DNA from 3 places in the Desulfurispirillum indicum S5 genome. Region 1 is predicted to be linked to each of the others. Evidence: riboswitches for the same ligand, from Rfam matches in the RefSeq annotation. Region 1 holds a riboswitch; each other region holds the start of a gene.

The links. Region 1 has a riboswitch for cobalamin ahead of SELIN_RS11830 (ribonucleoside triphosphate reductase). Riboswitches for the same ligand answer to the same signal wherever they lie in the genome.
Region 2: linked by a shared signal. The riboswitch ahead of cobT (nicotinate-nucleotide--dimethylbenzimidazole phosphoribosyltransferase) and the one ahead of SELIN_RS11830 (ribonucleoside triphosphate reductase) in region 1 are both predicted to bind cobalamin.
Region 3: linked by a shared signal. The riboswitch ahead of metE (5-methyltetrahydropteroyltriglutamate--homocysteine S-methyltransferase) and the one ahead of SELIN_RS11830 (ribonucleoside triphosphate reductase) in region 1 are both predicted to bind cobalamin.

Annotation. Positions count from the first base shown of each region.
Region 1 is NC_014836.1:2,522,270-2,530,231, forward strand. Features, by position in the region: gene SELIN_RS11830 (ribonucleoside triphosphate reductase) at 1-1,979, opposite strand, end outside; cobalamin riboswitch at 2,160-2,352, opposite strand; gene SELIN_RS11835 (bacterioferritin) at 2,451-2,948, shown strand; gene SELIN_RS11840 (RNA polymerase sigma factor) at 3,210-3,725, shown strand; gene SELIN_RS11845 (FecR family protein) at 3,722-4,705, shown strand; one part of gene SELIN_RS14885 (IS5 family transposase) at 4,974-5,378, shown strand; one part of gene SELIN_RS14885 (IS5 family transposase) at 5,380-5,811, shown strand; gene SELIN_RS11860 (TonB-dependent receptor) at 5,824-7,962, shown strand, end outside.
Region 2 is NC_014836.1:1,828,811-1,836,772, reverse strand. Features, by position in the region: gene SELIN_RS08665 (sirohydrochlorin cobaltochelatase) at 1-742, opposite strand, end outside; gene cobT (nicotinate-nucleotide--dimethylbenzimidazole phosphoribosyltransferase) at 739-1,800, opposite strand; cobalamin riboswitch at 2,052-2,242, opposite strand; gene SELIN_RS14050 (chemotaxis protein CheD) at 2,321-2,809, opposite strand; gene SELIN_RS14045 (PAS domain-containing sensor histidine kinase) at 3,325-6,102, shown strand; gene SELIN_RS08640 (response regulator) at 6,202-7,962, shown strand, end outside.
Region 3 is NC_014836.1:2,204,094-2,212,055, forward strand. Features, by position in the region: gene SELIN_RS10340 (ATP-binding protein) at 1-105, opposite strand, end outside; gene cooS (anaerobic carbon-monoxide dehydrogenase catalytic subunit) at 102-2,075, opposite strand; gene SELIN_RS10350 (Crp/Fnr family transcriptional regulator) at 2,185-2,871, opposite strand; gene SELIN_RS10355 (alpha/beta hydrolase) at 3,041-3,946, opposite strand; cobalamin riboswitch at 4,259-4,432, shown strand; gene metE (5-methyltetrahydropteroyltriglutamate--homocysteine S-methyltransferase) at 4,645-6,945, shown strand; gene SELIN_RS10365 (energy transducer TonB) at 7,004-7,753, opposite strand; gene SELIN_RS10370 (ExbD/TolR family protein) at 7,719-7,962, opposite strand, start outside.

The DNA of each region.
Region 1 (7,962 bases):
TCCTGGGCGCAGTGGGGGCAGTGGGTGTGCTCGCCCTTGAGGTAGCCGTGAACAGGGCAGATGGAAAATGTCGGTGTGATGGTGATGTAGGGCAGGTGGTAGCGCCGGGTGATGGTGTCCAGCAGTTTGCCCACGGTGGTGCCGTCCTCCACGGCTTCGCCCAGGAAGATGTGGAAGACGGTCCCCCCGGTGTAGAGGGGCTGCAGCTGATCCTGATGGTCCAGGGCGGCAAAGAGGTCGCGGGTTTTCTCCACCGGTATCTGGGTGGAGTTGGTGTAGTAGGGGCGCTCTTCAGTACCGGAGGTGATGATGCCGGGAAGGGTCTGGCGGTCCTTGCGGGCCAGGCGGAACGAGGTGCCTTCGGCGGGGGTGGCCTCCAGGTTGTAGAGCACGTCTTCCTCCAGCTGGAACTGTCCCAGGCGCTCCCGCATGAATTCCATGACGCGACGGGAAAATTCCAGCCCTTCGGGATGGGTGATATCCACGCCGATAAAGTTCAGCAGCGCTTCGTTCATGCCGATGATGCCGATGGTGTTGAAGTGGTTTCGCCAGTACTCGCCAAAGCGCTGATGAATATCCTGCAGGTAAAAGCGGGAATAGGGGTAGAGGCCGTTTTCCGTCAGGCGCTCCAGGGCCTTGCGTTTGATTTTGAGGCTGTCGCGGGCCAGCTCCATCAGCTCGGCCAGCCGCTCAAAGAAGGCCGTTTCGCTGTCCACGCTGTGGGCGATGCGGGGCAGGTTGATGGTTACCACGCCAATGGAGCCGGTCAGGGGATTGGCGCCAAAGAGTCCGCCACCGCGCTTGTGCAGTTCCCGATTGTCCAGACGCAGGCGACAGCACATGCTGCGCGCGTCGTCGGGGCTCATGTCGCTGTTGACGAAGTTGGCAAAGTAGGGGATGCCGTACTTGGCGGTAGTCTCCATCAGCCTGCCCACCATGGGGTGCTGCCAGTCGAAGTCGCGGCTGACGTTGTAGGTGGGAATGGGGAAGGTGAAGACGCGCCCTTTGGCGTCGCCTTCCATCATCACTTCCATGAAGGCCTGGTTGAGCATGAACATCTCTTCCTGAAATTCCCCGTAGGTGCGTTCCTGGGGCTTTCCGCCTATGATGACCGGCTCGTCGCGGTGGGTGGAGGGGACGTACAGGTCCATGGTCAGGTTGGTGAAGGGCGTCTGAAATCCCACGCGGGTGGGGATATTCAGGTTGAAGACGAACTCCTGCATGGCCTGCTTCACTTCGGGGTAGGTCAGCTGGTCATAGGCGATAAAGGGTGCCAGGCAGGTATCGAAATTGGCAAAGGCCTGGGCCCCCGCGGCTTCCCCCTGCAGGGTGTAGAAGAAGTTGACCACCTGACCCAGGGCCGAGCGCAGGTGTTTGGCCGGCTTGCTCTCCACCTTGTCGGCCACGCCGCGAAAGCCGCGCACCAGCAGATCCTTCAGATCCCAGCCGCAGCAGTACACCGCCAGCAGCCCCAGATCGTGAATGTGAAAGTCGCCACGGGAGTGGGCTTCCTGCACCTGGCGCGGATAGATCTTATTGAGCCAGTAGCGGGCGGTGATGGTGGAAGAGATGTAGTTGTTGAGCCCCTGCAGCGCATAGGTGGTGTTGCTGTTTTCGTTGACCCGCCAGTCGCTGCCGCCCAGGTAGGATTCCACGATGCTCTCCAGACCTTCGAAGCTTTCGGTCATGGCCCGCATGTCGGCGCGCTGGTGGCGGTAGATGATATAGGCTTTGGCGGTTTTGGCGTGGCCACCCTCGATGAGAACCTTTTCCACGCAGTCCTGCACCTGCTCTACGGTGCAGGAACCGTACTGGCCGTACTGGTCCACCAGGGCGCGCAGCACCTGCAGGGAGAGGGCCGAGGCAATGTTACGGTCGCTGCCGCCCACCGAACGGGCGGCCTTGAAGATGGCAGTGGCGATGCGCTCCTGGTCGAAGGGGACAAAACGACCATCGCGCTTCATGACAGTAGTGATCATAGTTCAGGCTCCGTGGCTTCCGCCACTGTCCGTCCGCGAAGACGGCACATCATCCCGGCAAATATCCGGGCAGGCAGTGGCAGGGGTACGCATGTGATGAAAGAAATGGGTACGTGGGCCGCAGAGCGCTGGCTACAAAAGACGGGAACGTGAAGACAGAACTTCCATAGGAACATCCCTCCGCTGTGTGTTCTCGGGGCAGGTATCCTGGCTCGCCATCATCCTCAGCTCCGCCTTCCCGTGTTGTCACAGTGGCGCATGGAGCCTTGTCCGGCTTACAGTTGCGGGGGCAGCGACGGATTTTCACCGCACTTCCCTGAATCCCGGATCGATATAGTGCCCTGCCTCTGCGACCATGTCAACGGAAGATTTCCCACCCCCGGCTTCCCTTGATTGCCACGGGTTTCTGGAGTAGTATCTGCCCATCGGACTCGTATTTTTTTATCCATCTCGAATATCAGGAGGCATTCCATGCATGAAAAAAGTATAGCTCTGCTGAACAAGGCCGTATCTGAAGAAATCGCCGCGCTCCACCAGTATATGTATTTCCACTTTCACTGTGACGACCAGGGCTACGACCTGCTGGCCGGGCTCTTCAAGCGCACCGCCATCGAAGAGATGATCCACGTGGAGCGTCTGGCCGAGCGCATCCTCTTCCTGGGTGGCGACGTGGAAATGAAAGCCGGCTCCAACGTTATTCCAGAACAGGACGTGAATAAAATGCTGGAAATGGCTGCCAAAATGGAAGAGCAGAGCGCCATGGACTATAACCGCTGGGCCAACGAGTGCGGCACCAACGCCGACTCGGTCTCCAAGAAACTCTTCGAGGATCTGGTCATGGATGAAGAGCGTCACTACGACCAGTATGACAACGAAATCGACAACCTCAAGCGTTTTGGCGAAAACTACCTGGCCCTGCAGTCCATTGAGCGCAGCAAGAGCCGCAGCGCCGGACAGCCCGCAGAGTAAAACCCCTCAGAACATGTATATCCAGGGAGCGTCAGCCGGCGCTCCCTGTTTCTTTTGCTGGCCACGGCACCCCTTCACCCCTGCGACAGCCTCACCCACAGCACTTTCCTGCTGAAATGCCCGAATACCCTTGACAGAGGATCGAAAAAAGCGCTAGAAAGTTTGCGTAAACTAACATGATCGCCCGTGCCTCCACACTCACCAGAAGGTGAAGCAGCGTGAACGCGACGCACCCGGAAGAGCGACTGGAAGAGGGCATCCATGTCAGATCAGAATCCCCACGACATCTACCGCAACCACCACAAGGATATCCTGCGCTATTTCTCCAGCCGCGTATCCTCTTCCGGAACAGCGGCAGACCTGACCCAGGAAACCTTCCTGCGCCTGCTGCGCAGCTCCATCTCCCTGCTCAATCCCAAAGCGTACCTGCTGAAAGTTGCCCACAATGTACTGATCGACTACTATCGATCCGCGAGCCACATGCCCGTGGAGGATATCAGCCCCGAAGAACTGGAAAGTGCCATGGGCCGGGCTCCCTCAGCCGAAGACACCGCTTTGTCCCGTGAAGAGCTGGCAATCCTCATGGATGCCATCGCGGAACTGCCCCCCAGGGCCAGGGAGGTCTTCCGGCTCAAGCGCCTGGAAGGGTTGAGTTACAGCGAAATCGGACAACAGCTTGGCATCACGCGCAGCACTATCATGGAACATATGGCCCGCGCCCTCACCCACTGCACCAGACGCCTGGATGAGTACGCCACGCAACAGGAGAAATCATGAGCCAGCACCCGGAGACCTCCTTCACCCCGGACCTTTCATCACCCCAGAAACAGAGTCCAGACGAGCAGGCCATCGCCTGGCTTGTACGCCTGCAGGACGACCAGGCCAGCGAAACCGACCGCCGCGCCTGGTCCGCGTGGATGGACCAGAACCCCATCCACGCCCAATCCTGGCGGAAAATACAGCGCATCTGGCACGGCATGGAGGACCTGGCCCCGCGCCGGGCCAGCACCACCTTTCGCCACCGGGCACTCCGGCAACGCGCCTGGTCCACCCTGGCCACCGCCGCCGCCGTCCTTCTGGTGGTCGCAGGCATCACAAGTATCAGCCTGCACCACTCTCCCGGTCTGCACTGCCTGGGCGCAGACTACTGCACCCGTGCCGGTGAGCTGCGCCAGATTACCCTGGCAGACGGCTCCCGCATCTCCCTGGGGGCCGCTTCGGCCATCAGCGTCCAGATGGAAAACCACCAGCGCCAGGTAACCCTGCGCCATGGCGAAGGGTTCTTTGACGTTGCCCCCGACACAACTCCTTTCCGGGTAAAAGCCGCCGCAGGCGAAGTCCGCGTGCTGGGCACCAGCTTCAACCTGCGCCTTGAGCCCGCTGGCGCCAGGGTCGCCGTGGCCAGCGGCCAGGTGGAAGTTGACACCCTGGGGCACCAGGTAACCCTGAACCCCGGCCAGGTACTGCACTACGACACCAGCCGTCTCCAGCGCCTGCCCGACGTGGATGTCAACAGCATCGGCCTGTGGCGCCAGAAGCGCCTGCTCTACCAGAACACCCCGCTGGGTGAAGTCCTGCGCGACCTGGAGCGCTACCACAGCGCCCGCTTCAGCGTCGACCCGGACGTGGCCGCCATCCCGGTAACCGGAATATTCAGCGCCAGCGACCCCGAAGCAGCCCTGCACAGCATCGTCAACAGCTTTCCCGTGCGCATGAGCCGCTACACCCATTTTTTCATCCGCATATCCGCCAACTGACTGATGCCGCAACCGCACGAAACAACAGGGGCTCACCCTCGCCATAAGCATTAGCTTCGTTGAATTTTTAAAGATTATGCAAAAAATGTTTTCACCGGCCCGTACATTTTGCATGGTTTTCCGTCTTACCTGGTAGAGGGATCGATAACCAGAAAAGAGGAGAAAACACCGCATGCCCCGACTTAGAGCTTGTCCATAAATAATTATTGACCATTATGATAGTTTGCTATAGAATGATTCAGTGAGAGATCATTCATGGCGGTGATTTATGTCTAAAGTGCAATCATGGGAAGTCTCAGATGCTTTCTGGCAAAGAGTTGAGCCTTTGCTGCCAATCCAGCAAAGAGATCCTGACAAGACCTACAAACGCAAGCCTGGTGGCGGACGGAAGCGACTTGACCCCAGAATGGCGTTTTCCGGCATTGTCTATGTGCTGCGCACCGGTTGCCAGTGGAAAGCCATACCCAAGGAGCAGTTTGGTTGCGCCAGTGCCGTGCACAAGTACTTCATTGAGTGGAGTAAGGCCGGTGTATTCGAAGCTATTTGGCGTCAAGGGCTGGCTGAGTATGACGAGATGGAGGGAATTGCCTGGGAGTGGCAAAGCATAGATGGCGGAATGTACAAAGCACCAATGGCTCTTGAAACCGTAGGGAAGAACCCGACGGATCGGGGAAAAAAACGGGAGCAAGCGTCATGTCCTGGTGGACGGTCGTGGCGTCCCGTTGTCCATCGTCGTAACCGGAGCGAACCGGCATGATGTGAGCCAGCTTGAAGCTGTTCTTGATGGCGTAGTCTTCGAGAAGCCTGCAGAGCAGGAGCAGCATCTTTGCGCAGATTGTGGCTACAAGGGAAAGCAGGCGCTCAGCAGCATTCTTCAGCGCGGATACATACCCCATGTAAAGCAGCGAAAAGAAGAGATCGAGGACAAGAAGCGTGACCCATCAAAGAAGGCGAGGCGCTGGATAGTGGAAGCATCTATTTCCTGGTTCAACCGTTTCAGGAAGATTCATGTGCGCTTTGAGAAGCTTGAGGTCACTCACTACGGGTTGACGTGTCTTGCGGCAGCCATAATCACATACAGGAAAATCGGCGTAATTTATGGATAAGTTCTTAGCCTCATGGTACGCGCCTGCGCGCTTGTCGCTCTGGCGCTTTTCCTGAACGCCATACCCGCTCCCGCTGCCAACCTCGCCTCCTTCCACAGCTTCTCCATAGCCGCCCAGCCACTGGGCGGCGCCCTCCTGCAGTTCTCCCTTGCCACCGGCATTGATGTCCTGGTGGACGATCGCATCGTCCAGGATCATCAGTCGCCGGGAGTGCAGGGGCAGTGGCGCAGTGACCAGGCTCTGGAGCAACTGCTGGAAGGAACCGGACTCCAGTGGCACCTCAACGGCAACAACCTCATCACACTGACCCCTCACAGGACAGCTGACATGGAGCTTTCCGTGACGCCAGTCACAGAGCTTCAGGAGCTGCAGGGAGTCCCGCTTCCGGTGGGGTTGCGCCCCACAGAACGGGAACAGGTCGTCCTGGCTCCCGTAACCGTGCGCGGTACCCGCGAAGACGACGCCACCTTTCGCGCTCCCGCCTCGGTCAATATCATCACCCAGAGGGATATCGAACGCTTTCGCGGCACCTCCGTGGGCGACATCTTTCAGGGAACTCCCGGTGTACTCATTGGTGAAAACCGCAACAGTGGCGGACTGGACGTGAATATTCGCGGCATGCAGGGGCAGGGTCGCGTTCCGGTGCTCATCGACGGCGCGCGCCAGGAAACCACCGTCTATCGCGGCTATGCCGGCGTCTCCAGCCGCAGCTACGTGGACCCCGACCTGGTCGGCGGCATCCGCATCGACAAGGGCCCGGTCACGAGCGCGGAAGGTACCGGAGCCACCGGCGGAACCGTCAGCATGCGCACCATTGAAGCCGGCGACATCATCAAGCCCGGCAAGGAGTGGGGCATTCGCCTGCGCGGATCGCTCATGGGCAATAATTCGGGATCGGTACCTGCAGCGGGGACACCGGCCGGCTACCACCTGGGCGCAATCAACGATGACGGCGTCTATCGTATCGACTGCGCCCGCCCGGATATCTGCGAACAGCAGCATTTCACCGGGCGCTCCTACGCCCTGCCCGACAGCTTTGCCCCCGTCGAAGGCATGGATCGCCCCGACCTGTTTTCCCCCAAAAGCCACGCCGGCAGCATCGCCCTGGCCCGGCGCTTTGACTGGGGCAGCCTCCTGGCCGCCTACGCCGAGCGCAGCCAGGGGAACTACTATGCCGGCAAGCACGGCCCGGCACCGTACATGGATCTGTCCGATCAGCGCAAACTGGCCTTTTACACCGAAGTGCGCCCCAAGCGTGAAGGAGCTTCCCGCTTTCGCGCCGAGGAGCGCATCGTCAACAGCAACTACGCCAGTGAATCCCTGCTGCTCAAGGGCCAGTTCCACCTGCCCGCCGATCAGAGCCTGGAGTTGAGCTACCTGCGCTACGACAGCACCTACGGCGAACTCATGCCCTCCCAGTTGATGTGGTTCGGAACCGTACGCCAGACCAACAGCTCCACCGTACTGGCAGAGACCTACAACGCCCGCTACCGCTGGCAACCCGCCGAGCTCGACTGGGCCGACATACTCGTCAGCCTGTGGCAGACCGATACCCGCAGCCAGAATATTTTTTACTACCTTGAAGGCGACTTCTCCAACAACAGCGCCACGGAAATGGGCTCCGCTTCCGCCGAGCGCTACCAGCGTCGCGGCGCCGATCTCTCCAACACCATGCACTTCTGGAGTTACGGTCAGCCCGTTGTGGCCTACGGAATCTCCCTGCAGCACGAAGACCTGAGCCCCACCAGCAAGAGCGCGCAGATGGGCGATGATTTCTCCCGCGATGGCCTGCGCGAAGAGCTGAGTGCCTTCACCGCCGTGCAGTGGTACATGCACCCAAATGTCATACTGGATGGCGGCATGCGCCACACGCGTTTTTCCACCGAAGACCGCAAGGCTGCGGAGGTGAGCAGCACCAGCAGCCTGTGTGTAGACAGCTCCGGCGACGGTACCTGTGACCCGGTGTACTATGAAAGCAGCAGCTCGGGAACCACGCCCATTGTCAGCCTCACCTGGGAGCCCAGAGCCGATATCCAGCTGTATGCCCGCTATGCCGAAGCCATGCGCATGCCCAGTCTGTTCGAGACCACCCAGGGATTTTCCGTCAACCCCAACATGGATACTGAACTCAAGCCGGAGCACGCCAAGAAC
Region 2 (7,962 bases), 690 kb from region 1:
CCATGTCGTTGCGGGCGTGGTCTCCGGCCACGTACATCAGGGGTTTCAGGAGCACGGAGCGCGCTCCGGCGGCGACCAGCTTTTCCTGTACGGTTTCAAAGTCGGGCAGGCCTTCCACCAGGCCAATGCAGACGGGGATGCCATACTGGCGGCGCAGCAGAATTTCCAGCTCGTAGTAGGCGCCCTGGGCCATGTGTTCGTTGCCGTGGCCCATGTAGACCAGGGCGGCTCCGGCGGCGCGGGCGGCGTCGATATCGGGTTTGAGGGCCGCTACCAGGGCGTCAAGCTGCTCACGGTGGTGAAAGGAGCCCAGCAGGGGCTTGCCGATGGCGACTTTGGCGAAGGGCTGCAGGTGGGGTTTATGGGCCCTGATGGCGCCCAGGGCTTCCACGCAGGCCACCAGGTCGCGGTATTCCTCGCCATCGACGATCAGCACGGGCTGCACCACGATGTTGCGGCAGCCTTCATGCTGCAGATCGGCCATGGCGCCCAGCACGTTTTTGACGGCAAAGATCTGCTGGGGAATGTTCGGGTGGTCACGGCGATATGCCGCGTCGGCGGCGCGCTCATGCCACTTGCGGCGGATGAAGTTGGAGGTGAAGGCCAGGCGGACGGGGATGCCGGGATAGCGCTGCTCGATGTCCCGCAGCATGGCCAGGATGGGTTCCAGGGTGGCGGGGTAGGTGGTGCCGAAGGCCGCCAGTACAATGGCGCTTTGGGGAACGGATTCGGGGTGTTTCATGGTCGTATATCCACCAGGTAGTCGCGGTTGATCATGGCTTCATCGAAGGTGGCCATGGTGCTCAGCATACTGAGGGCCGCATCCACAATGCCGAAGGCCAGGGGGCAGCCGGTGCCTTCGCCCAGGCGCATATCCAGGTGCAGCAGGGGTTCCAGCTGCAGTTCCGCCATAATGCGGACGTAGCCGGGCTCCGCCGAGCGGTGGGAGGGGATCAGGTACTCCCGCACCAGCGGATTGAGGCGGCAGGCCACCAGGGCGGCGGCGGCGGAGATAAAGCCGTCGATCACCACGGGGACTTTACTGTGGGCAGCGCCCAGAAAGCAGCCCACCATGCCCGCCACGTCCAGTCCGCCCACTTTGGACAGTACATCCAGGGGGTCGGCGGGGTCCGGCTGGTGCAGGGCCAGGGCGGCGCTGATGACCTGTTTTTTGCGGGCCAGCGCTTCGTCGGTGATGCCGCCCCCTTTGCCCACGGCCTCGTCGGCGCTGGCTCCGGTCAGGGCCATGAAGATGGCGCTGCTGCAGCTGGTGTTGCCGATGCCCATTTCGCCGGTGCCGATCAGGTTATAGCCTTCGTGTGCCAGCTCCTGAACCACCTGGATGCCGGTGAGGACGGCCTGTTCGGCCTCGTGGCGCTCCATGGCCGCTTCTTTGGCGAAGTTGGCGGTGCCGGGGCGCACTTTGCGCGCAATCAGGCCGGGGTGGGATATGTTGGGTTTGATGCCGATATCCACCACGCGCACATCGGCTCCATTGGCGTTGCTGAGCACGCAGATGCCCGTCAGGTTTTTGAGCATGTTGATGGTCTGAATGGCGGTGACTTCCTGGGGAGCGCAGGCGATGCCCTCTTCCACGATGCCGTGGTCAGCGGACATGACGATGGTGCACTTCCTGCGGGGGGCGGGGGTGATGGTGCCACTGATGGCGGCCACCTGGGCGGCGATGGATTCCAGCCTGCCCAGGCTGCCCAGGGGTTTGGCCAGGCTGTCAATGCGGGCCTGGGCGGCAGCGCGGATTTCGGCGCTGGGGGCGGTGATGGTGTCGATGATGGGCTTCATCACGGGTTGCCTCCCGTGGTGTCCGTGACGGTTCGGGCGGCACCAGGGGAATTCGGGGGAAACATCCGCTGCCATGGTAAGACTGACAGCGGGATACAAGCAAAAAAAGCTGGCATGAAAAAGCCTCCTGCGTTGTATCCCGGGCAAGCAGGGGAACACAGGAGGTACACGTTGCGAGCAAAACCCGAAAATGTCCGAACCGGCACCCACCTTCCATACCCGGGAAGGGTTGAGTACACAGGTCTGCCGTGCAGGCCTGTGTGATTCCGGCAGGTCTCCTGACTTGCGATTCATCCTCCCGATCGCCTTCCCAACCTGAGAGGCCAGTGGCAAAGTGATCCGTCGTCGTCGCTCACAGTGGCGGGTCCGTGGGGGAGTTGCACCCCGCTTCCCTTTTCATCTGACACGGGCAGTGCCAGACACCGGAATCTGTTGCTGTTTCTTTTACCGAAAGCGGGCGTTACTGTCAAAGCCATTCAGCGGGGGCGGAAGAAAAGTGTCTGCATCGGCAACTCTCCTGTCACAGGCACTCGGGAAGCGTGGGCAGGCGTTTGAGCAGAACCTCTCCGCTGGCGCAGTTGATGAAGACTTTACGGCCATTGATGCCTCCGGTTTCCTGGTGGCTGATGGGGTAGCCAAGTTCGCGCAGCAGGGTGAGGGTAACTTCCACATTGAGCTCTCCGACGCTTATCCAGGCGTGACGCCTTGGCTGGTTTGCCATACGGCTGCCGCCAAAGACGCTGACGGTGAGTTCGTGGGGTTTGACGCCACGGGAGCGGAAGGCGTCATGGAGAAAGCGCACACAGCCATCGGCGTACTTCAGGGGAGTGGTGGTGCTGGCCTGGCCGATGGAGGGCATCAGGGCATGGGTGATGCCGGTGATCTTCAGGCGTGGGCTGTGCATGATCACGCAGACGCAGGAGCCAAGGATGGTGTAGATGGTCTGAGGATGTTCACCGATAAGGGCCTCGGCTGGCTTGAGGCAGATGGCTTGGCTCAGTTTCCGCATGGTGCTTTCCGGTACTCTTGAGTGTTGGAGGTGTGATGCCATTCGTAAGCGTATCCATGAACTTCCCCGGCCACTTGGTGTGCTCCCGGAATGGCGGGAAAAGGTTCAGCAGGCTGCTGAAAAACCCTCATCTGCGGTGTTGCCCGCCGTCGCGCGTCATTGCAACGTACGGGAAGTACGCTTCATTCCACGCTCCGCGAGCGCCTTGCACCTGAGCATTTTTCAATTGCCTGCGTATTTTTTAAGTATTTCAGCAAGCTGTTGCCATCGTGAGGAGTTCCGGAAATTCTCGCACACCAGGCGGGGAATGGCACGGGGAAAATGAAAAAATGGCTGCATGCCTGAATGGCCTGGAAAACGGTACGCTGAATATATTCTGCATTCCTACTGGAAGCATGGGTAAAGAATGGGTAATTTGCCATGGAATAAGTTGATAAAAAGATATTGCAGAGACTTTCTCGGAACAGGTACAACACAGGTTCGGGCTCACTGAAAATGAAAGTGGTGAGAGGATCATGCGTATACCTTTGATCTGTATCGTGCTCTGCATGTCGTTGTCTGTGGCCTCAGGCGAAGAGCTCTTCACCTATGGTGCTTTCCTCAAGCATGGTTCGGTCATGCTGCTGATTGATGAACAGACGCGCACTATTCTGGATGCCAATCAGGCGGCTGTGGATTTCTACGGTTATGATATTGATACCCTGCGCCGGATGCACATGGGACAGATCAATATTCTGCCCGATGCCTCGGCGCAGCGGGCACTGCAGCTGCATCGTGAGGCACCTACGCAGTATGCGCACTTTCAACACCGCCTGGCTTCGGGGGAAATCCGGCAGGTGGAGGTTTTTACCTGGCTGTTTGAGCGACAGGGCCGAAAGGTTCGGCTTTCGACGGTCAGGGATCTCTCCGCTGGCAGTGACCTGATCTACCTGCTGGATCGAGTCTACACCCAGGATCGCTTTGCCGAGCAGATTGCGGGATTCGGGCACTGGACACTGGATCGAAACTCCATGCGGATTTTCCTCACCGAGGGGGCGGCGGCCATACTGGGCATTGGGGACCAGCAGATCTCCTATGACGAACTTCACGCCATGGTGGTGCCCGAGGATCGCATCACCCTGGACCACTTTCACCAGAACCTGCTGGAATTTGGTATGCGCAGTGAACAGACGCTGCAAATTACCCGGGCTGATGGCAAAAGCGCTTTCGTGCGCATCTTTGCCAGTTATGATCCCTTTACCAACGTGCTCACCGGCGTGATCAACGATATCACGGAACACACACGGACCCTGGATCGTCAGCAGCACCAGGCGACGCTGTTTATCATCGTCCTTGGCGTTCTGGTCGTCGGCCAGTTTGTCATCATTAACTTGCTGATGCACTTTCGCAAGCTGCGGAAGCGGGCGGAGAGCAACCTGCAGGAGCGGGAGACGGAACTCTCCTCGCTGGTGGCATCCATGCAGGATATTCTCTTTGTCTTTGACCAGGATGGACGCATCCGCAGCTTTCATGCTCCCGATCCCGAGTCGTTGCTCAGCTCGCCGAAAAAGTTCCTGGGGAAACACTTTCAGTCGGTTCTCCCAGCGGCAGTATCCTGCAAGCTGGAGCAGGCCCTGGATGAGGTCAATGCCACCGGCCTTCCCAGTCAGTTTTCCTACAGCCTTGACCTCCATGGTCAGAAACGCCACTACCTGGCGCTGGTAAGCCAGATGCGCGGCAGTGCCAGTGGCAGCTGCGGTTATCTGGCGGTGGTTCGCGATGTCACCACTCAGGAGCAGTCCCGCCACCTGCTGGCTCTGCAGGAAAAGCAGTTCCGCGCGCTGGTGGAAAACACCCAGGATCTGGTTCTCCGCTTTGACCGCGACGGGCGCATTCTCTTTGCCAATATCGCCTTTGAAATGACAACGGGTTTTGCCCGAGAGGATTTCAGCGGAAAGACCCTGCAGCAGATCAGCTTCGCCGATGATATCGAGAAGCTGCTGCGTCTTTCCATCGAGGATGTTTTTACCAGTGGCATTCCCAAAGTCATTGAGTTCAGCTATATGGGCATGGTGGAGTTGCAGTACTTTGAGTGCCAGATTACGCCGGAAATCGATCTGGAGTGTGACATCGTCTTCGATTCTGAGACGGCACTGTGCTTTGATACGGTGCTGGCGGTGTGTCGTGATATCACCGCCCGCAAGCGCAACGAGGACGGCATCAGACGCTCCCACAGCTTTTTCCTCTCGCTGCTGGACAACTTTCCCACCATGGTCTGGCGTACTGGGCCTGCGGGCCACTACGACTACTTCAACAGCACCTGGCTGGCGTTTATTCCCACCGACGTCAGTACTCCCTTTGAGGGCAACATCAATCAGCTCATTCACCCCGATGACTACGACCGCTACACCGAGGCTTTCTGGAAGGCCTTCCATGCCCGGGAAAACTTTGAACTGGAATACCGGCTGCGCCACCACAGCGGCGAATACCGGGAAATTCTCGACGTTGGACGGCCCATCTACGACCTCGATGATGTTTTCGCTGGGTTTATCGGCACCTGTTATGACATCAGCGAGCGCTTCCGCGCCGAGGAACGGCTGCGGGAAAAGGACAAGCTGCTGCTGATCCAGTCACGTCAGGCTGCCATGGGCGAGATGATCGGCAATATTGCCCACCAGTGGCGCCAGCCCCTCACCTCGCTGTCCACCACCCTGGAGGAGATTCAGGACGCCCGCGAATTCGGCGAACTCACCGATGCGTATTTTGACAGCATGGTGAGTAAGTCCATGGAGGCCATCGATTACATGTCACGCACCATCGACGACTTCCGCAACTTCTTCAAGCCCGATCGCGAGAAGGTGCCCTTCTGCCCGGAAGGGGTGCTGAAGCGCTCCCTGGCTTTGATCGATGCCAGCCTGAAAACTCATGGCATAACGGTCAGCATAGAGCACCTCCCCTGTCAGCATGGCCGGGTTTCCGGATATCCCAATGAGTACGCTCAGGTGCTGATCAATATCATCAATAATGCCAGGGATGTGCTGGTTGAAAGGCACGTTGCGCATCCCGCCATCCGCGTGAGGATTGAGGGACGGGATGCCGAGTGTATGCTGAGTATCGAAGACAATGCGGGCGGTATTTCCACGGACCCCATCGACCGGGTTTTTGAGCCGTACTTCAGCACCAAGGGCCCTGGACATGGCACCGGAATCGGCCTCTATATGGCCAAGGAAATCATCGAAAAAAATATGGGCGGGACACTGAGTGTGGCGAATACCCGGGAGGGTGCCATGTTCATGATCACCCTGCGCAAATGAGCCCGCCAGCTATCGCAGGACAGTCGCACGGACCTGTGCTCTGCTTCGGGTGTGTACACCGAGGCAGGTTGATTCACCCCATCAACCGGAGGATTTTCCATGGATAACAGTGAAAAATGGCTTGCCCGGCTGACGGTACTCTATGTGGAGGATGAGCCAGGCGTACGCGAGAATATTGCCAAGTTTCTGCAGCGACGCTTCAAGAAAGTCTATGTGGCGGAAGATGGGCGGGCAGGTCTGAAATTATTCCGGGAACACAAGCCGCACATGGTGATCAGCGATGTGCGGATGCCGGTTATGGATGGCCTGCAGATGAGCCGCGAGATCCGCAGGCTTCAGCCCGACGCCCATATTATTCTCACCACGGCCCACAGTGAGACGGATCTGATGATTCAGGCGATTGATATCGGCGTCAGCCAGTTTGTCCTGAAGCCCATCAGCCGCGAGAAGTTGCTGGAGAGTATCGGGCGCACCATGCGCGATGTGCTGTTGCGCGAGAAGGAACATCAGCAGATCCGGCTGATTCAGAAGATTCTCGACAGTCAGGACAGCCTGATCGTTGTGGCGGATCGCAGCAGCATTATCGGTGCCAACCGCGCAGCCCTGGACTACTTCCAGTGCTCCAGCCTGCAGGTGATGGCGCAGAATTACAGCTGCATCCGCCCGTTTTTCCTGGATGAGGACGGGTGCTTTTTTCCGCGGACCGAGAACTGGCACCAGGAAGCCCATGGTTCGTGCAAGATCAAGATGCTGGACAGCCGTACCCATCAGGAACGGTTCTTTGTCATGCGGGTCAAAAAGTTCCCCATGGGGGAGAATATTTCCATTATCACGCTGACCGATATGACAGACCTGGAGCACCAGCAGCAGGAGCTGGAAAAACTGGCGACCGTCGACCCGCTGACGGGCCTGCACAACCGCGCCAAGTGTTCGTTTCTGCTCAACCGCGAGATTCAGTATGCCCGGCGTTACCGTTCGCCGCTGTCGGTGGTGATGCTGGCGGTGGACTATCGTGATGATATTGATGTTTCCCTGGGACAGGAGTGTTCCGATGAAGTGCTGCTGTGCCTGGCTACCCTGCTGAAGGAAAATATCCGCAATTTTGATATTCTGGGGCGTTGGGACGATGAGGAGCTGATGATCATCGCTCCCAACAGTGACCACATCGTTATTCAGAATCTCGTGCACCGCTTGCGTGGCATCGTGGCGCAGCACGAATTCCCCTTTGTGGGCAGCATTACCTGCAGTTTCAGTATCGCCGAGGCCGTGGAGGGTGAAGATGAGATGGCGTTTGCCCGCAGTGCCCTGGAGGCGTTACGCCATGGCCAGACCCTGGGGCGGAACCTGATTATCGATGCCCGCAGCATGGAGGTGGTGAGCTCGGATCTGGAGGCGATCCGCGAAAGTGAGTCGATCCTCGCGCGTTTTCGCGAGGTGCACCAGCGTCGGCAGCAGGTGCATCTGAGTAATTGCCTCAAGGGGATGTGCGTCCAGGCCAGTGTTTCCATCGCTGGCCTGGGGGTGGACAGCGTGGATCTGATACTGCCCCGCAAACAGTTTTACGCGTTGCTGCTGGAGAAGAAAGTCTACCTTGAGAGCGAACTGCTGGGGCAATCTGTTCTGGCACGGTTGAGGGATTTCGATAAAGATCAGATGCGGGTCACCCTCAAGGAGTTTTCCTTCAAGGAAAATCGTACCCGGCAGCGCCGCTATGTCCGACTGCAGGTACCTGACACCGTGAAAATTATCGTGGCGTCGGAAGGGAATGTCCTGCAGGAGCGCCTGTTTGACTTGTCACTGCAGTCCGCCACCTTCCATACCATGGCGGCGGACTGGCTGCGTGAAGGCATGGAAGTGGAA
Region 3 (7,962 bases), 320 kb from region 1:
GACCTGTTTGCCCTGGCGGGCAAGAATATGGCACAGGGATGAGGCAATGGTGGTCTTGCCGACACCGCCTTTGCCGGAGATGGCAAGTTTCAATCCGCTTTTCATAGGTGCTCCACGGTATCTTCTGATTGCGGGGCGTCACTGGCGACGGACAGCCCCAGGGCGCGACGCTTGAGGTCGATGCGATCAAGCATTTTCTGGGCTGCCAGAAAGGGATCGGTTTCGTAGATCAGTTTGCCACCGAACAGTTTATCCAGATTGAGCTCTTCGTCTGTCCGGTCACCGGTCAGGGTTTGGGTCACCCACTCCGATCCTTTGACCTGGGGGGAGACGCCCACATGGACATCCACGCCGTGAGCCAGGAAATAGGTTCCGATGGAGAGGGCCTTGGGGCTGTGGGTTTCGGGACAGGTTCCCACCACGGGCAGTTGTCCGATGTGGACGTCCAGGGTATCGGCGATGGTCGTCAGCAAATCGGCGGGACGGGAGTTGTCCACACAGCTGCCCATGTGCAGGGTGGGCGGCAGACTCTCCATGCCAACGGCATTGCCAACCGCTTTCAGCACAGCACGCAGGCCTTCGCCACAGTACTCCAGGCCCTTTTCATTCATCAGGTCGTGTTTGGCCAGGGAGTGGGCAGAGCAGCCGGTAGCCACTACCAGTACATTGTGTTTCAGCAGCTCGCGGGCCACGGCCACATTGCCCACGTTCTGCTGCTCGCGGGGATTGGTGCAGCCGACAATAGCCGCCACGCCGCGAATCTGGCCAGAGACGATGGCATCCAGCAGTGGGGCCAGCGGGTTCTGTTCATTGAGGGCACTCAGGGCACCGACGATTTGCTCAACGGAAAATCCGGCGTAGGCTTCGGTTTTCACGGTGGGAATGGCAACCTTATCGGGATTGCGTTTGCCATAGTTGGCGATGGCGCGACGCACAATGGCCTGAGCCGCTTCATCGGCATTGTCGGGATGGAAGTCCACGTGGTTGGCACCGGGGATTTTCACATAGGGCAGGGTGGTGATGATTTCCGTGTGATAGCACTCCGCCACCTGCTGAATACCGGGCATGATGCACTGCACATCCACCACCATGGCCTCCAGCACGCCAGAGACAATCACCAGCTCCTGGCTGGAAAAGCTGGTGGCGACGGGGACACCCTGGCGCATCAGCAGCTCATTGCCCGTGCAGCAGACCCCAACCAGATTGATCCCTTCGGAACCGGCTGCCAGGGCTTCATGTCGCAGCTGCTTCGCCCAGGTGACAATCTTTTCCGACAGCAGGGGCAGGTGACCGTGCACGGCGATATTGATCTTCTTCGCGTCCAGGACACCCATATTGTACTCCGCCTTGACTGCCGTAGGGGTGCCGAACAGGATATCCTGCAGATCCGTGGACATGTGCAGACCGGAATACCCATCCACCAGTCCCATGCGCAGGCCACCCAGCAACAGGTTCAGCGGGTCGGCGTCACAGCCCATGGCCGTCCTGGTCACAGACTGGGCGATTTCCAGGTGCGCGTTGACGGGCAGCAGCCCAAGTTCCTCCCACTTGGCAACAGACTTCTTCTGTCCACGATACCGCAGCCAGTTGAGGACACCTGTCTGCTGCTGAAAGTCCTCCAGCGCCTTCAGGGCAACCGCCCTGGCAATTTCATTCACCTCGCGCCCATGGGTTTCAATGCCCAAACCATCGGCAACGCGCAGCAGCTTCTGGGGATCACGGATTTCGTAGGGCGCCTTGCCCTCTGCGGCTTCCAGCAGAGCCAGGGCAACTTCACGGCCATGTTCGGCATGGGGAGCCGCGCCTTCGGTCAGTTTCATCAGAAAATTGCGGGCCACGATGGTATCCAGGGAGGCTCCGCAAATTCCCCGCTGGGGGCCTTTTCCATTGGGCGCAATGCGGCAGGGGCCCTCCAGGCAGTGGTTACAGCAAACGCCTGTAGCGCCAAAACCGCAGGCGGTATGGGCATCGGCCCGATCAAAGGCCGTTTCCACACCTTCCTGGCGCGCTTTGGTCAGCAGCTGCTGCACGGCCGGATCCATACTCACTTCTTCGACGGTACGTGCTTTCTTCATGGCGTAACCTCCAGATTTTGAAGAGAAATCGAGTTACGCATCATCTAGCACAGACACCAAAGGGAAAAATGTCACCGGCACGACACTTGTGGGGATTTTTTGCAAGCGGCTACAGGGAGGGGGAATCCGCCGTGCTCTCCAGAAAATACGCGGGCTGAAGGATGAGGATTTTCCGGCTGCGGGTTCGCAGAATGCCTTTGTTCTCCAGCTGTCGCAGCTGGGAACTGACCGTCTGCCGCGTGCTGCCAATGGCCGTGGCGATCTGCTCCTGGGTCAGACCCATATCCAGGAGAATACCTTCGCGCACCGGCTCTCCACTGCGGCGAATGGCTTCAGCCAGGTAGTGCATGAGCCGCTTGTCCACCTCGCGGAATGCCAGGTTTTCAATAATATTTACCGTATTTTTCAGGGCATCACCCAGGATGGCCACCACACTGAGCATAAAGGCCGGGTTCTGCTCCATGATTTCGCGAAAATCGCTGACATGCACCAGGGCAATCTGGGTCTGCGCGGCCATGGCCATGCCGAACCCCCGCGCATGACCGCTGTAGACACCGCCGCGCTGCAAAACGGATATGGTGAATTCCTTGCCGTTGGGGCAGCTCAGGAAGATGCGCACACTGCCCTGCAACACCATGTAGATAAAGTCGGGAGCCTCGTGAGGGCCGAAGAGGATGCCATTTTTGTCAGCTGTTCGCCGTTGACATCGCTCCAGGTAAGTGTCAAGCAGATCGGCGGGCAGCTCCGCCATATTCTTCATGGTGTGAAAACCCGAGTCGCTTTTGCCGCCGCGCACACGAAACCTCCTGCCTCTGCCTTCAGAAGACCGTACAGTGACACAGGCCGCCGGAGGAATCAACCACGGAACACGCAGACACGTGCGGGCTATCTCCTCTGCATATTCTGGCAACAGCAGCCATACCGGCTCCCGGATGGGATATCTGGGTTCTGCAGGTTCGCAGAGCCTATGGCAGCTCCTCTGCTGGCACGAGGGCTTCATTCAGAAAATTCACCAGCTGCCGCACCAGTTCCGGTGCCAGCGGCACATCCGGATTTTCATAGGAAATCCGCTGCGCCTGCGGATCGTCTTCAACCAGCTTGAGAATATGATTCATGCCGGGAATCACATGAAGCCGCGCGTCGGGATTCGCCGCCTGAAGCGCCTGAGCCTCAGCGACCGGCACCTGCATGTCGGTCTGCCCATGGAAGATGGCAACGGGAGTACTCAGTTTCTGCAGCTCCTCGGCAGGCTGGTAAGGAAACCAGGAGATCAGGTATGGCTGCACACTCTCACGGAACAGAAGGGCCAGTTCCTGCGGCACAACCGGCACCGTCTCCCCCATTTCGAGGGACCGGATAATCGCCGCCGCTGCACGCTCAAGATCCGTCGGCAAAAGCCCGGATAACTGGTGGCGCAGCAGATCTGCGGCACTTCCTGACGGGCTGGCAAGGGTGACACGGGCGCAGTGTGGCTGCTGCTGAGCTGCCAATATGCCGATCAGGGCTCCCTCGCTGTGACCGATAACCACAACACAGTCAAAACGCGAATCGGCGACAAGCATTTCCATCCAGCTGGCGGCATCCTGAACATAGGTGTCCAGCCGTAGCTGCGACTCATCCAGTGCCGCCTGGTTGCTGGCCCCGATGCCCCGCTTGTCATAACGCACGGAAGCATAGCCCGCACGCGCCAACTCCTCAGCCAGCATCTTCAGACTGTTGTTTCGCCCCGGCAGCCCCACGGTGTTTCCGTCGCGATCCGTGGGACCGGAACCAGCAATAATCAGCGCCACCGCCGCCGTTTTCCCCGCCGCTTCCGGCAACTGCAGGGTACCGCGCAGCGTACCCGTGGCAGTCTGCAGGTGAATATCCACAGCGTGGCTCCCAGCGGACACTTCGGCGTAAACTCCCAGGATCACTGAGAACACCAACAGAAAACGCAACACTTGTACACGGCGACCTGAAAAACTCAGAGAGCCCATGACACCTCCAGGCAAACATGCTTCCTAAGAAAATTCACCATACCTTCCTCCCTCGAGAATGTCCATGCCCGTAGAAGGCAGAACCACCAAAGCGTGACTCCAGGAATGGCACGCCATTCCAATTGCATTTTACCGGTTGACCTGCCATGCCAGAGTGCGGTATCCATAGAGACAGATGAGGGCAGATCCCGTATTACTGGTGAAAACCCTCCCTCCCATTACAGATTCGAGAGCAGGAAACGGAAGACGGTGAAAATCCGTCGCGGACGCGCCGCTGTAACCGGACACATGCTGCATGGTCACTGGATAGTTATCTGGGAAGGCCATGGAGCGAAAAAAGCCGGAAGCCAGAAGACGCCCTGTTCTCAGGCCTGACAGCACCTCGCGCCAGGGTGTAGAGCAGGGGTACACGAATTCTGCTCATGGCTGAACACCGCTGCAGATTCGCGATAACTCTTCCTTACACCCATTTCCTGCCAGCAGGGGATGGGTTTTGCGTTTTCTGCGTGTATGTCCGTCATCGGGAATATGCACGCTGAGCGCTGTCAGTGCCTTTACTTTGGGTACCAATTCCAGAAAAGGAGCTGACTATGCTGACGCACACACTTGGATTTCCCCGTATGGGTTCACGCCGTGAACTGAAAACCATTCTTGAAGCCTACTGGAAGGGAACAGCCACCCTGGAGAGCCTTCAGGCCGATGGCCGCGTTCTGCGCCGTCTGCACTGGCAACTTCAGAGGCGCGCCGGTATTGACCTGGTCCCCGTAGGAGATTTCTCCTTTTACGACCACATGCTCGACATGATCGCCATGGTGGGTGCAGTACCTGAACGCTTCCGCCGGGAAGGTGAACAGGCAGACCTGGACACGCGCTTCTTTATGGCACGTGGAGTGAGGGGCAATGCGAGTGCTCCAGCCATGGAAATGACGAAATGGTTCAATACCAATTATCACTATATTGTGCCGGAGTTCTTTCCAAAGCAGCAGTTCCGGCTCTCCAGCAGTGATCTTTTTGATCACCTTGAAGAGGCGATCCAGGCAGGTTTTCCCGCCAAGCCCGTACTCCCCGGCCCCTTCACATTTCTGGCCCTGGGCAAGGAGACGGTGGAAGGTTTTGACCGCTGGCAGCATCTGGATGCCCTCGTCTCAGTGTACGAGGCTATTCTCACCCGACTTGCCACTTGCTGCCAGTGGATTCAACTGGATGAGCCCATCCTGGCCAGTGATCTCCCCAGGGCGGCCCGTGCTGAATTCACGGCCGTATACAAGCGCCTGCAAAACGCGGCAAACCCGGCGCGGATACTGGTAGCCACCTATTTTGGCGGCCTGGAAGAAAACCTGGAACTGGCTCTGGATCTGCCTGTCACTGGCCTGCATGTCGACCTGGTAAGCGCGCCGGATCAGCTGCCCGCCCTCCTGAGCCAGTGGCCAACATCCAGGTATCTCTCTCTGGGGCTGGTGGACGGCCGCAATGTGTGGCGCACCGATCTTGACCAGGCACGCGAGGTGGCCGAATACGCGTCACAGTGGATTGGCGAAGAGCAGGTCATGCTGGGAACCTCCTGCTCTTTACTCCATGTTCCCGTTGACCTTGAACTGGAGCATGAGCTGGATCCGGAAATTTTCAACTGGCTTGCCTTTGCCCGCCAGAAGTGCGGCGAACTGAATCTGCTGCGCTCCGCCCTTGCCGGCGAACCAGTCGCGGCACCCTTCGAGGAGAATCGCCAGGCGTTGGCGGCACGGGCAGGCAGCAAACGCGTCAGGCGTCAATCCGTACGACACCAGATGGAAGCCCTCACCCCCGAAATCTCTGTGCGTCAGGAGACCTCTGATCAGCGGCGCATCGCCCAGAGTGAACGTTTCAACCTACCCCTGCTGCCGACTACGACCATAGGATCTTTCCCGCAGACACCGGAAATCCGGGCAGTCCGTCATCGCTTCCGCCAGGGGCACATAACCGCGGAAGAGTATCAACAGACGATCAAGGAATACATCTGTCAGGTCATTGACTTCCAGGAAGAGTCCGGCCTTGATGTTTTTGTGCATGGAGAATTCGAACGTACCGACATGGTGGAGTACTTTGCCGAGCACCTGGAGGGTTTCTGTTTTACCCGCCACGGCTGGGTACAGAGCTATGGCAGCCGCTGCGTCAAACCACCGGTTCTCTACGGCGACGTGGAGCGACCGCATCCCATCAGCGTACAATGGACCCAGTATGCTCAATCCCTGACAGGAAAACCGGTCAAAGGTATGCTTACCGGCCCGGTAACCCTGCTGAACTGGAGTTTTGTACGCGACGATCAACCACGCCGCGAGACGTGTCTGCAACTGGCTCTTGCCATGCGCGCTGAAGTGCTTGATCTGGAAGAGGCTGGTATAGGAATCATCCAGGTTGATGAAGCCGCTTTGCGCGAAGGACTTCCCCTGCGACGGGAACAGTGGCGCGACTCTCTTTCCTGGGCTGTTGATGCCTTTCGACTGACCACCTCAGGGGTCCGGAAGCACACGCAGATTCACACCCATATGTGCTACAGCGATTTCAATCACATTGTGGAATGGCTAGCTTTCATGGATGCCGATGTCATAAGCATTGAAGCGAGCCGCAGCCACATGGAGCTCCTTCAGGCCTTCCAGAATGTCCGCTATCCCAATGACATCGGCCCCGGTATCTGGGACATCCACAGTCCACGCATTCCATCGGTGGAAGAGATATCCAGTCTCCTCTGCCGCGCGCTGCAGATCCTTCCCGCAGAACGCCTCTGGGTAAACCCGGACTGCGGACTGAAAACCCGCACCTGGCCAGAGGTTCGCGCCAGCATTCATAACATGGTCAGCGCCGCCACCGCCATGCGCTCAGCCCTGAGTCCTGCAATGGCCGCCAGCCAATCGTAATCGTGACGGCCTGAAGGAAAATGCTGAACCCACCGGAAAACAGGGCAGTCCACGCTTCTCACTCAAGCACATAGCGCAGGGGGAAGCGCAGGGACTCCGGTGATGACCCGGAAAGGTCGGCCACAAAGGAGCGGGCGACCCGCTCCAGGGTTTGTTCGGCGGCACGTCTGAGCAGGCGGTGGCTGCCCTGCTCTTCGATGAGAAACTCCACCAGGCGACCCTGTTCGTCGAGAGTGACCGTAATCATCAACTCCCCTTCCAGGCCCATGCGCCGCGCTGGCAGGGGGTAGAACTTCTCCGACTCCACGGCGCGCAGCAATTCATCCAGCAGGTCTGCCTGCCGGTGGGATTCATGCGCAGCCTGGCTGACGGGGGCATTCGCCTCAGCCACCGCTTCAAAATCCGCTGGTGGCACTTCGGCAGTTTCCGGAATCACTTCGTCCGGAACCTGCTCCTGTTCAGCTTCCTGAACGACGGTTTCGGGTTCAGGCGCAACTTCCGGTATCGGCTCTGCGGGAACCGGCACGGGGTTCACCGGAACTCTTTCTGCCGGTGGTTCGGGCAGGGTCACGGGCTTGACGACCGGTGGCGGTGGGGGACTGGGAATCTCCGGCAACGCAGGTGGTGACGCGAAGGCCATGGTGAGTGGCTGCGCCGGTGGGCGCAGCGGCTCACGCGCCGCAGGCTCAGGGGCAGCCATGGCTGCCAGCAGGCTGATGCCAAGCAGGACGGTCAGCAGCAGGGCCAGACGGGAGCTGAGGCGTTCATACGACTCAGCGTCGGTCATGGGGAAGAGTCGTGACCACAAAGTCCACTCTTCCCTGGGCCTGAGCCTGATCCACCACATGGGCGAAAGATTCAAAAGGCGCATGTTTATCCACATAAAAGTTCAGAGGTTTGTCGGGGTGATGCTGAAGCAGTGCCGCCACTTCCGAGCGCGATATCACGTCATCGCCATGGTAGATGTTCCCATCCCTGGCAATGGTGATTACCAGCCAATCGCGCTGCTCCAGGGTT